DNA from 3 places in the Pseudoflavonifractor sp. An176 genome. Region 2 is predicted to be linked to each of the others. Evidence: a T-box and tRNA genes for the amino acid it is inferred to sense, from the RefSeq annotation. Region 2 holds a T-box; the other regions hold tRNA genes.
What was found. A T-box is a leader RNA that pairs with one kind of tRNA and senses whether it is charged. The one in region 2 lies ahead of B5F12_RS08125 (glycine--tRNA ligase), so its partner is inferred to be a tRNA-Gly.

Region 1: it encodes a tRNA-Gly, which carries the amino acid that the T-box ahead of B5F12_RS08125 (glycine--tRNA ligase) is inferred to sense. The anticodon was not compared.
Region 3: it encodes a tRNA-Gly, which carries the amino acid that the T-box ahead of B5F12_RS08125 (glycine--tRNA ligase) is inferred to sense. The anticodon was not compared.

What each region holds. Positions count from the first base shown of each region.
Region 1 covers NZ_NFKO01000027.1:8,154-11,412, forward strand. The annotation lists gene B5F12_RS09565 (YitT family protein) at 1-369, shown strand, start outside; gene B5F12_RS09570 (hypothetical protein) at 402-1,484, shown strand; tRNA gene B5F12_RS09575 (tRNA-Gly) at 1,561-1,636, shown strand; tRNA gene B5F12_RS09580 (tRNA-Gly) at 2,400-2,475, shown strand; gene B5F12_RS09585 (competence/damage-inducible protein A) at 2,920-3,259, opposite strand, start outside.
Region 2 covers NZ_NFKO01000017.1:27,072-30,330, reverse strand. The annotation lists gene B5F12_RS08125 (glycine--tRNA ligase) at 1-1,373, opposite strand, end outside; T-box leader at 1,623-1,845, opposite strand; gene B5F12_RS08120 (LTA synthase family protein) at 2,372-3,259, opposite strand, start outside.
Region 3 covers NZ_NFKO01000002.1:117,239-120,497, reverse strand. The annotation lists gene B5F12_RS02015 (DUF362 domain-containing protein) at 1-1,110, shown strand, start outside; tRNA gene B5F12_RS02010 (tRNA-Gly) at 1,321-1,394, opposite strand; gene B5F12_RS02005 (putative ABC transporter permease) at 1,777-3,087, shown strand; tRNA gene B5F12_RS02000 (tRNA-Arg) at 3,184-3,259, opposite strand, start outside.

The DNA.
Region 1 (3,259 bases), on a different contig from region 2:
GCCCTGGCCTTCCAGACCATCAACACCGCCCTCTACGGCCTGGTGGCCCTGTACATCTCCACCCTGGCTCTGGATGGGGTCCTCTACGGCATGGACACCGCCAAGGTGGCCTACATCATCAGCGACCACAACGAGGAGATCCGCCGCACCCTGGTGGAGGACCTGGACAAGGGTGTCACCATCCTCCACGGCCAGGGCGCCTACACCGGGGCGGAAAAGCAGGTGCTCCTGTGCGCCTTCAAGCAGCGGGAGATCGCCACCATCAAGTCCGCCGTGAAAGGCCTGGACCCCAACGCCTTCCTCATCGTCTGCGACGCCCATGAGGTGCTGGGCGAGGGCTTCCAGGTGTATCACTCCGACGGACTCTAAGCCGCCCCACCTGGGGCAAAGGAGGGAGACTCATGAAAGTACGACTGCTGGCCCTGGGCCTTGCCACCGCCCTCACCCTGTCCGGCTGCACCGCCATGCTGGAGCGCAGCTACGTCTCCTCCGCCACCCACCTGGACTACTCGGTGACGGAGGACTCCTCCATCCTGCGGGTGGAGAACTATCAGGGCCTGGTCAACGCCCTGCTCTACTTCGTCAACCAGCACTCCACCAACGGCACGTTGCGGCTGTACAACTACGCCGGGGACGTGGAGTCGGACTTGGAGCGCGCCTGCAACGAGGTCATGACCGAGGACCCCCTGGGGGTGTTCTCGGTGCGCTCCATGAAGTATGACAGCACCCGCATTCTCACCTACTACGAGGTGGATGTGCGCATTGTCTACTCTCGCTCGGCTCAGGTGGTGTCCTCCATTCAGTCTGTGGCGGGCCTCTCCGGGCTACGGGGCGAGCTGACCCGGGTCATCTCCACCCGGCAGTCCCAGAGCATCTCCCGGGTAAGCTACTTCTCTGGAGACGCCGCCGCCGTGGAATCCCTGTTCTGGCTGGCCTTTTACAGCAACCCCCAGACCGCTTTGGAGCCTCCCAAAATCTCCGCGTCCCTCTATCCCGAATCCGGGGCCCAGCGCATTGTGGAGCTGACCCTCACCTGGCCGGACACCCAGATTGACCTGGAGGAATACGCCAAGTCTCTGGAGACTCTGGCGGGCCAGCTGCTGGAGGAGTCCGCCCAGACCCCCTACACCCTGGAACAGCTCACCGGCCTGGTCCAGAGCGTGGCCGCTCCCTCCACCACCGGCTCCCTCACCGCCCTGGACGCCCTGTCCGGCAAGCCCGCCAGCGACCAGGGGCTGCTGCTGGGCCTGGAGGCCCTGCTGCAAGAGGCGGGGATGGAGTACACCATGGTGTTGGGCTCTCAGAACTCCATCCGCACCCTATGGCTCATTGTGGCCACCGACCACGGCTATCGCCACCTGTTGGCCCAGTCCCTCCACCCGGACCAGCCCCTGAAGCTGTACACCGACCAGCAGATGACCGATCAGGGCTATACCTGGTCCACCTCTCTCTATCCCGCCTGTCGGGAAAACGGGGAGGAATAAGGAAACGTTTTTTCGAGAAACTTTGAATTTTGTGTTGACAAAAGGGATGATATCTGGTATCATCCCTTTTGTTGTCGCGAGTGTAGCTCATCTGGTAGAGCGCCACCTTGCCAAGGTGGAGGTAGCGAGTTCGAGCCTCGTCACTCGCTCCATAGTGTGGAGATATGCCTATCTGGGTATATCTCCATTTTTTCTTGTCTTAGCGAACTCGCTACCTCCACCTTAACTTGAAATCTGAGGTTGGGGGCCCCGCAAAAGCCATGGGCTTTTGTGGGTACGGAAGCGGGTTCGAGCCTCGTCACTCGCTCCAAACAAAAACGGTCTGACTTAGGTCAGGCCGTTTTCATTTGGTATCCGTAGGTTATTTCAATGCTCGCCGGAAGTCAATTCCGGCTGCGCCAAGGTTTTCGCCCCAGGCGAAAACACTTGTACGGCGCACCCGCGCCGCCCCGCCTTGCGGGGCCCCATGGAGACGTACCTGTTCGGGTATATCTCCATTTTTCATGTCTTGGTGAACTCGCCCTCCTCCATCGGCTCCCTTGTGTAAAGGGATTGTTCTTCTAAACAGCATAGTTCAGGCTTCCCAGCCCGGTGGGGACGCTACCCGCTGGGGGTTTCTTTTGAGCGGGCAAAAGAAACCAAAACCCGCTTAGGGCGTTCCCCCCTAAGTACCCCCCTAGGGTACGAGACTGGAACTGCGTCATTCCCACCGTCGGCCCTGGCCCCGGCGGGGTCACATAGATGGCCTGGCAAGTCTATGGGAAGCGCCCCCTTCTCTGTAAGACTATGCCTTTGTTTCCAGGGCCTCACCCTGGTGCGCGGCGTTCCCACCGCCGGGAATGTCTGCCGCTCCACACTTTTTTCATTTCACCCTTGACAAATCCTCTTCCCTCTGGTATCATACCCTTTGTCGTTGCGAGTGTAGCTCATCTGGTAGAGCGCCACCTTGCCAAGGTGGAGGTAGCGAGTTCGAGCCTCGTCACTCGCTCCATGTAAATGGAGACGTACCTGTTCGGGTATGTCTCCATTTTTCTTGTCTTGGGAACTCGCTACCTCCACCTTAACTTGAAATCTGAGGTTGGGGGCCCCGCAAAAGCCCGTGGCTTTTGTGGGTACGGAAGCGGGTTCGAGCCTCGTCACTCGCTCCAAATAAAAACGGTCTGACTTAGGTCAGGCCGTTTTCATTTGGTATCCGTAGGTTATTTCAATGCTCGCCGGAAGTCAATTCCGGCTGCGCCAAGGTTTTCGCCCCAGTCGAAAACACTTGTACGGCGCACCCGCGCCGCCCCGCCTTGCGGGGCCCCATGGTATGGAGATGTACCTGTTTGGGTATATCTCCATTTTTTCTTATCCCGCAAAAGGCCCGGCGCAGATGCGCCGGGCCTTTTCCATTGCAATCCGTGCCGCTACGCGGCACACCACAATTCTTCATTATTCATTCTTCATGATTCATTTTTAGGCAGTATTTCCGCACCAAATCCAGGGCATGATTGGCCGCCAGAGTCCGCACTCGGTCCCGGCGCTGGGCAGCGCCCCCCAGGTGCAGCTCCACCGCCTCACAGCCGTCCGGCGTGGCCAGCGCCACATACACCAGCCCCACCGGGTTGCCCCGGTCGTCGCTGTCCGGGCCCGCCACTCCGGTGGTGGACACCGCCAGGTCACAGCCCAGCACCTTCCGGGCCCCCTGGGCCATCTGCCGGGCCACCTCGGCGCACACCGCCCCCTGCTGCTCCAGCACCTCCTGGGACACCCCCAGCACGTTGTGCTTGACGGCA
Region 2 (3,259 bases):
TGCTCCATGGTGTCGCGGTCCCGGATGGTGACGGCGTGGTCGGCCTCCTCGGTGTCGCTGCCCACGGTCTGGAAGTCCACGGTGACGCAGTAGGGGGTGCCGATCTCGTCCTGGCGGCGGTAGCGCTTGCCGATGGAGCCGGCGTCGTCGAAGTCCACCATGAAGTACTTGGACAGCTCGGCCTGAATCTCACGGCCCTTGTCAGACAGCTTCTTGGACAGGGGCAGCACGGCCACCTTGTAGGGGGCCAGAGCGGGGTGGAGGCGCAGCACGGTGCGCACGTCGTCCTTGCCGTTTTTGTCCTGACCCACCACTTCCTCGTCGTAGGCGTCCACCAGGAAGGCCAGAGTCACACGGTCCGCGCCCAGAGAGGGCTCGATGACGTAGGGGATATAGTGCTCGTTCTTCTCCTGGTCAAAGTAGGTCATGTCCTTGCCGGAGGTGTTCTGGTGGGCGGTGAGGTCGAAGTTGGTGCGGCTGGCCACGCCCCACAGCTCGCCCCAGCCGAAGGGGAAGACAAACTCGAAGTCGGTGGTGGCGTTGGAGTAGTGGGAGAGCTCCTCGGGGTCGTGGTCACGCAGGCGCAGATTCTCGTCCTTCACGCCCAGGTCCAGCAGCCACTTGTGGCAGAAGTCTTTCCAGTAGGCAAACCACTCCAGCTCGGTGCCGGGGGTGCAGAAGAACTCCAGCTCCATCTGCTCAAACTCACGGGTACGGAAGGTGAAGTTGCCGGGGGTAATCTCGTTGCGGAAGGACTTGCCGATCTGGCAGACACCAAAGGGCAGCTTGCGGCGGGTGGTGCGCTGGACGTTCTGGAAGTTGACAAAGATGCCCTGGGCGGTCTCGGGGCGCAGATACACGGTGTTCTTGGCGTCCTCGGTGACACCCTGGAAGGTCTTGAACATCAGGTTGAACTGGCGAATATCGGTCCAGTTGTGCTTGCCGCAGGAGGGGCAGGGGATCTGGTGCTCGTCCACAAAGGCCTTCATTTCACTCTGGCTCATGGCGTCCACGGGCTTGCCCAGCTCGAAGTTGTTCTCCTGGCACCAGTCCTCGATGACCTTGTCGGCACGGAAGCGCTCCTTGCACTCCTTGCAGTCCATGAGGGGGTCGGAGAAGCCGCCCACGTGGCCAGAGGCCACCCACACCTGGGGGTTCATGAGGATGGCGCAGTCCAGACCCACGTTGTAGGGGTTCTCCTGGACGAACTTCTTCCACCAGGCCTTCTTGACGTTGTTCTTCAGCTCCACGCCCAGGGGGCCGTAGTCCCAAGTGTTGGCCAGGCCGCCGTAGATCTCAGAGCCGGAGAAGATGAAGCCGCGTCCCTTACACAGGTTTACAATCTTCTCCATGGTTTTCTCGGTGTTCTTCATGTATGACACTCCTTTTTTCGTTTTTACCTTCCATATCTCGCTGGCTCAAGGGGCAGCATCGAATCCGTTCAGGCGGTAGATCGCACCAGAAAATTTTTCGTCAGATGCAGCAAAAAGCGCAGGCAATACTTTGTGTATTGGCGAGTATTTTTGCAAAATATCACGGAAAATTTTGGCGCGAGGTGCCGTCTGAGCCGTTAGGCGTAACGGGTTCGGTGTTGACCCAAAGAAAAACGCCCTGAGCCAGCGGCTCAGGGCGAACAAAATGTCCGTGGTTCCACCTGAATTCGCACAGGGTATGTGCGCACTCTCACCCGGTAACGGCGGGGGCCGGTGACGCCTACTAGGGTCTCCCGTTGGGGTCACAGCTCAGGAGGGCCTTCCCACAGGGCAAAGGTGAGGATTTGCACCGACCATCCTCTCTCTTAAATACCTTCCACACCTGGGTACTTATCTCCGTCTTCGCATATTGGAGCCACTGTATCACGTTTTTCCCCAGGTGTCAAGACGGGATTTGTCCCATCCTGGCATCAACCATCACAGAAGAATGGAGCATTCCACGGTCCCTGTATCAGGCTTGCCAGCCTGGTGGGGACGCTACCCGCTGGGGGTTTCTTTTGAGCGGGCAAAAGAAACCAAAACCCGCTTAGGGCGTTCCCCCCTAAGGACCCCCCTTGGGGTACGAGGCAGAAACTGCGTCAAGCCTATGTTCGGCCCGTCACCCTTGCTGTGGCTCCTGTTCCTGCCACTATACCAGGCCCCCCTGGGCAGCTGGCCCTACAGCTAGGTGGTTTCCATGTCCGGGCCTACCATGGAGAAGCGGCGTTCCCGCCGCCGGAAGCATGGACTCACCCCCTGTGGTGCTGTGGTAGGGGCCGTGGCTTGCCCGGCCCGTGGTTACCCTGGTATTGCCCCGGGGGATTCGGGAGGGGCAAGCCCCTCCCCTACAACGGGTCACCGGGAGTCTGGCCAATCCAAGGGCCTGCATTCTTCATTTTTCATTCATCACTATTCATTTGACTCCTCGCCCTCAGCACAGGGGTGGCCACCTGGTCCCCGTACAAGGTGTCGTCCAGGAGGGTACTCAGCAAATCCAGCTTCTCCCCGTCGCCCCCGGTGGTGGGGTGCTTGTAGGTGAGGGTGCCGTCCTGGGCCAAACTATACACCCAGGTGTCGTTGAGCCGGGTGTGGGACAGGTTTTGCAGCAGCTTCCAGTACACCGGCTTCTCCACCCCCGCCAGATTCAGCAAATCCACCCCCAGGTAGTTGGACCCCCGGTCCACCCGCTCCCCGGGCTGGCTGGGCAGGTAGGCCGGGTCGTTGGACCAGATGAGATAGTCGGTGGAGTACAGCTCCTTCATCTCCTGGGTGGACCAGCGGCTGTAATCCGAGGAGCACAGCCCCAGCTTGGAGTACACCGTGCCCCCATCCAGAAGCCCCACTCCGGGTCGGTGGTCCCCGAAGAACACGATGACCGTGGGCTCGGCCTGGTCCCGGAAGTAGTCGGTGAGCTGCCCCAGGGCCTCGCTGGCGTCGTGGGTGCCCTGCACCACCGCCTGGAACATCTCTTGGGCCTGACCCTTGAGGTCGGACTGGAAGGCCACCGTCAGCTCCTGGGCGTCGTACTTCTTCTTGTCATAGGGGGCGTGGTTCTCCATGGAAATGCCGTAGAGGAACTGAGGCCCCTCCCCCTTGCCGTCCTCGTACAGGTCCATGAGCAGCTGGGACAGGTAGGCGTCCGAGTAGAAGCTGCCCTCCCGCTGCCCCTCCAGGTAGGCCTCGTCGGCAGCCTGGGGGTCAATGGCGGCAAAGTCGTCCTGGAAGTAGGTCTCCTCAAAGCCCATGGCCTCAAACATGGGGGTGCGCTTGTAAATGGAGTCGTCATA
Region 3 (3,259 bases), on a different contig from region 2:
TACTACACCGATTTCCGCACCAAGCTGGGCGAGGGCCTTCCCACCAAGCTCAAGCGGCTCATCCGGGCCGCAGGCATTGGCGAGATCGACATGGATAACAAGTTCGTGGCCATCAAGATGCACTTCGGCGAGCTGGGCAATCTGGGCTTCCTCCGCCCCAACTACGCCAAAGCTGTGGCTGATGTGGTGAAGGAGCTGGGTGGCAAGCCCTTCCTCACCGACTGCAACACCCTCTATGTGGGCAGCCGGAAAAACGCCCTGGAGCACCTGTACTGCGCCTGGGAAAACGGCTTCACCCCCATGACTGTGGGCTGTCCCATCCTCATTGGCGACGGTCTGAAGGGCACCGACGATGTGGAGGTCCCCGTCAACGGAGAGTACGTCCAAAACGCCAAGATCGGCCGAGCCATTATGGACGCTGACGTGTTCATCTCTCTGAACCACTTCAAGGGCCATGAGATGGCGGGCTTTGGCGGCGCCATCAAGAACATCGGCATGGGCTGCGGCTCCCGGGCCGGTAAGAAGGAGCAGCACCACAACGGTCAGCCCTCCGTACACCAGGACAAGTGCGTGGGCTGCAAGTCTTGCATGAAGGAGTGCGCCAACCAGGGTCTGGCCTTTGACGAGACCACCCGGAAGATGCACATTGTCACCGAGAACTGCGTGGGCTGTGGCCGGTGCATCGGTGCCTGCAACTTTGACGCCATCGACTTCTCCAGTTGGGCCGCTGTGAAGGACCTGAATTGCCGCATGGCGGAGTATGCCAAAGCAGTGGTGGACGGCCGTCCCAACTTCCACATCTCTCTCATTGTGGACGTCAGCCCCAACTGTGACTGCCACGCCGAGAACGACGCCCCCATCCTCCCCAACATCGGCATGTTCGCCTCCTTTGATCCCCTGGCCCTGGACCAGGCCTGTGTGGACGCCTGCCTGGCCTGCGATCCCCTGCCCAACAGCCAGCTCAGCGACAACATGGCCAAGCCGGATTTCTGTGACCACCACGATCATTTTGAAAACAGCACCCCCGACTCGGAGTACAAGACCTGTCTGGAACACGCTGAAAAGATCGGCATCGGCTCTCGCAGCTATGAACTGGTGTTTCTAAAGTAAGACCCAAAAACGCCTGGAGAGGGCTTCTCTCCAGGCATTTTTATAATTATAAGTACAGGGTCCCGCAAAGCCGGGCGGCGCTGGTGCGCCGTACAAGTGTTTTCGCCTGGGCGAAAACCTTGGCGCAGGCGGAATTCACTTCCGCCGAGCATTGAAATGAGCCTATGGCTCCCAATGAAAAAGACACGCTAAAAAGCGTGTCTTTTTCATTGGAGCGGGTGAGGGGAATCGAACCCCCGTGTTCAGCTTGGGAAGCTGACATTCTACCATTGAACTACACCCGCATATTTTAACTCGGTGAAGCTTATTATAATACACCCCCTGAGAAATTGCAAGCATTTTTTCTCTCCCCCCTTCCCGTTTTTCCCCTATTTTTCTACACCTTGCCCAAAACTTTATTTGTATTTTACAATTCCACCCTTTACTTTTCCGGTACATGTTGCTATAATGTACAACAGCGCAAGAGAAAAGAGGTGAAACTTGTGAAAGAATATCCCCGCAAGCCTGATGTGGATGATATGATTTTCGGTGATGATCGCACCGTGCCCAGCCAGCGCTGATCTCCCATCAGCCCGCAATGCTGCATATTTTTTGACTCACCCCAGTAATCAGCAATACTGTGGTGAGTTTTTGTCTTTTTCAGAACAACCCCGAAAGGAGCTTTTCATGACATACTCACTCTCCCAACTGGCCTGGTTCTTTCTCATCTATTCCATTCTAGGCTGGTGTATCAGCGTGGCATTCTGTGCCATCAAAAAACATTCCTTTGTCAACCCAGGCTTTCTCAACCTTCCTGTCAGCCCCATTTACGGCATTGGAGCGGTACTCTCCACGGTGTTCCTCTCGGAACTGACCCACCGTCCCCTGTTCTTTATTCTGGGCTCCTGCGTTCTGTCCGGCATTCTGGTCATTACCACCGGTGTCGCTCTGGAGCGCATGCTCCACCGCAGATGGTGGGACTTCTCCGACCACAAATTCCACTTCCACGGGTACATCTCTCTGCCCCTGCTGCTGGTGCTGGGTGTGGGCGCATGGCTGTGTGTGAGTTTTCTCAACCCCCTTCTAGCCTTGGTGTTGGGTGACCTCCCTCCCCTGCTGTCCCGCATCCTGGTTCTGGTGGGATTGGGACTGGTCGCCCTGGACCTGGCCCTCTCTCTGGGCATCACGGTACAGATGGGCGTGCGTATCCGCCGTCTGGAACAGCTGTCCCGAGACTTCCAGGAGCTCACCGCTCTCTTCGGCCACGCCATCACCCGGCGGGTCCAGACCCGTATGCTCCACGCCTTCCCCAATCTGGAGCAGGCCGCCCCCTCCCAAAAGCCCAAGCCCACCGTGTTTGCCCAGGGCTGTTCTCCCACCAAGCTGATTTGGATTTTCTTCATTGCCGCCCTGCTGGGCGATATCATCGAGACGCTGTTCTGCCGGGCCACCATGGGCATCTGGATGAGTCGCAGCAGTCTCATCTACGGCCCCTTTAGCATTGTGTGGGGTCTGGGCGCTGTGATGTTCACCGCCCTGCTCTATCGGTACAAAGACAAGAGCGAGGGCTACCTCTTCCTTGCCGGCACCATTGTGGGTGGTGTGTACGAATATGTGTGTAGTGTCTTCACCGAGCTGGTCTTCGGCACCGTGTTCTGGGATTACAGCCACATCCCCTTCAACCTGGCCGGACGCATCAATCTGCTCTACTGCTTCTTCTGGGGCATTGCCGCCGCCGTGTGGATGAAGGTCCTCTATCCCCGCCTGTCCCGTCTCATTGAGCGCATCCCCATGAAAGCGGGCAAAGTGCTCACCTGGGTGATTGTTGTGTTCATGGTGTTCAATATGGCCATCTCCGCCCTGGCTCTGGGCCGGTATCAACAGCGCCAATCGGCCCCTGACGCCCCCACCAACGGCTTCACCGAATTTTTGGACCACTACTACCCCGATGAGCGGATTCATCAGGTCTACCCCAACATGAAACAGGTCACGGACTGACCGAGAAAAAAACGTCCGATGCTGATTCCTGCATCGGACGTTTTCATATACCGTCGAAAGAAAGAAAAAAGCAAGTTCCTTTCGGAACTTGCCTTTTGGTACGGCTGGAGGGATTCGAACCCCCGACCTTTTGGTTCGTAGCCAAACACTCTATCCAGCTGAGCTACAGCCG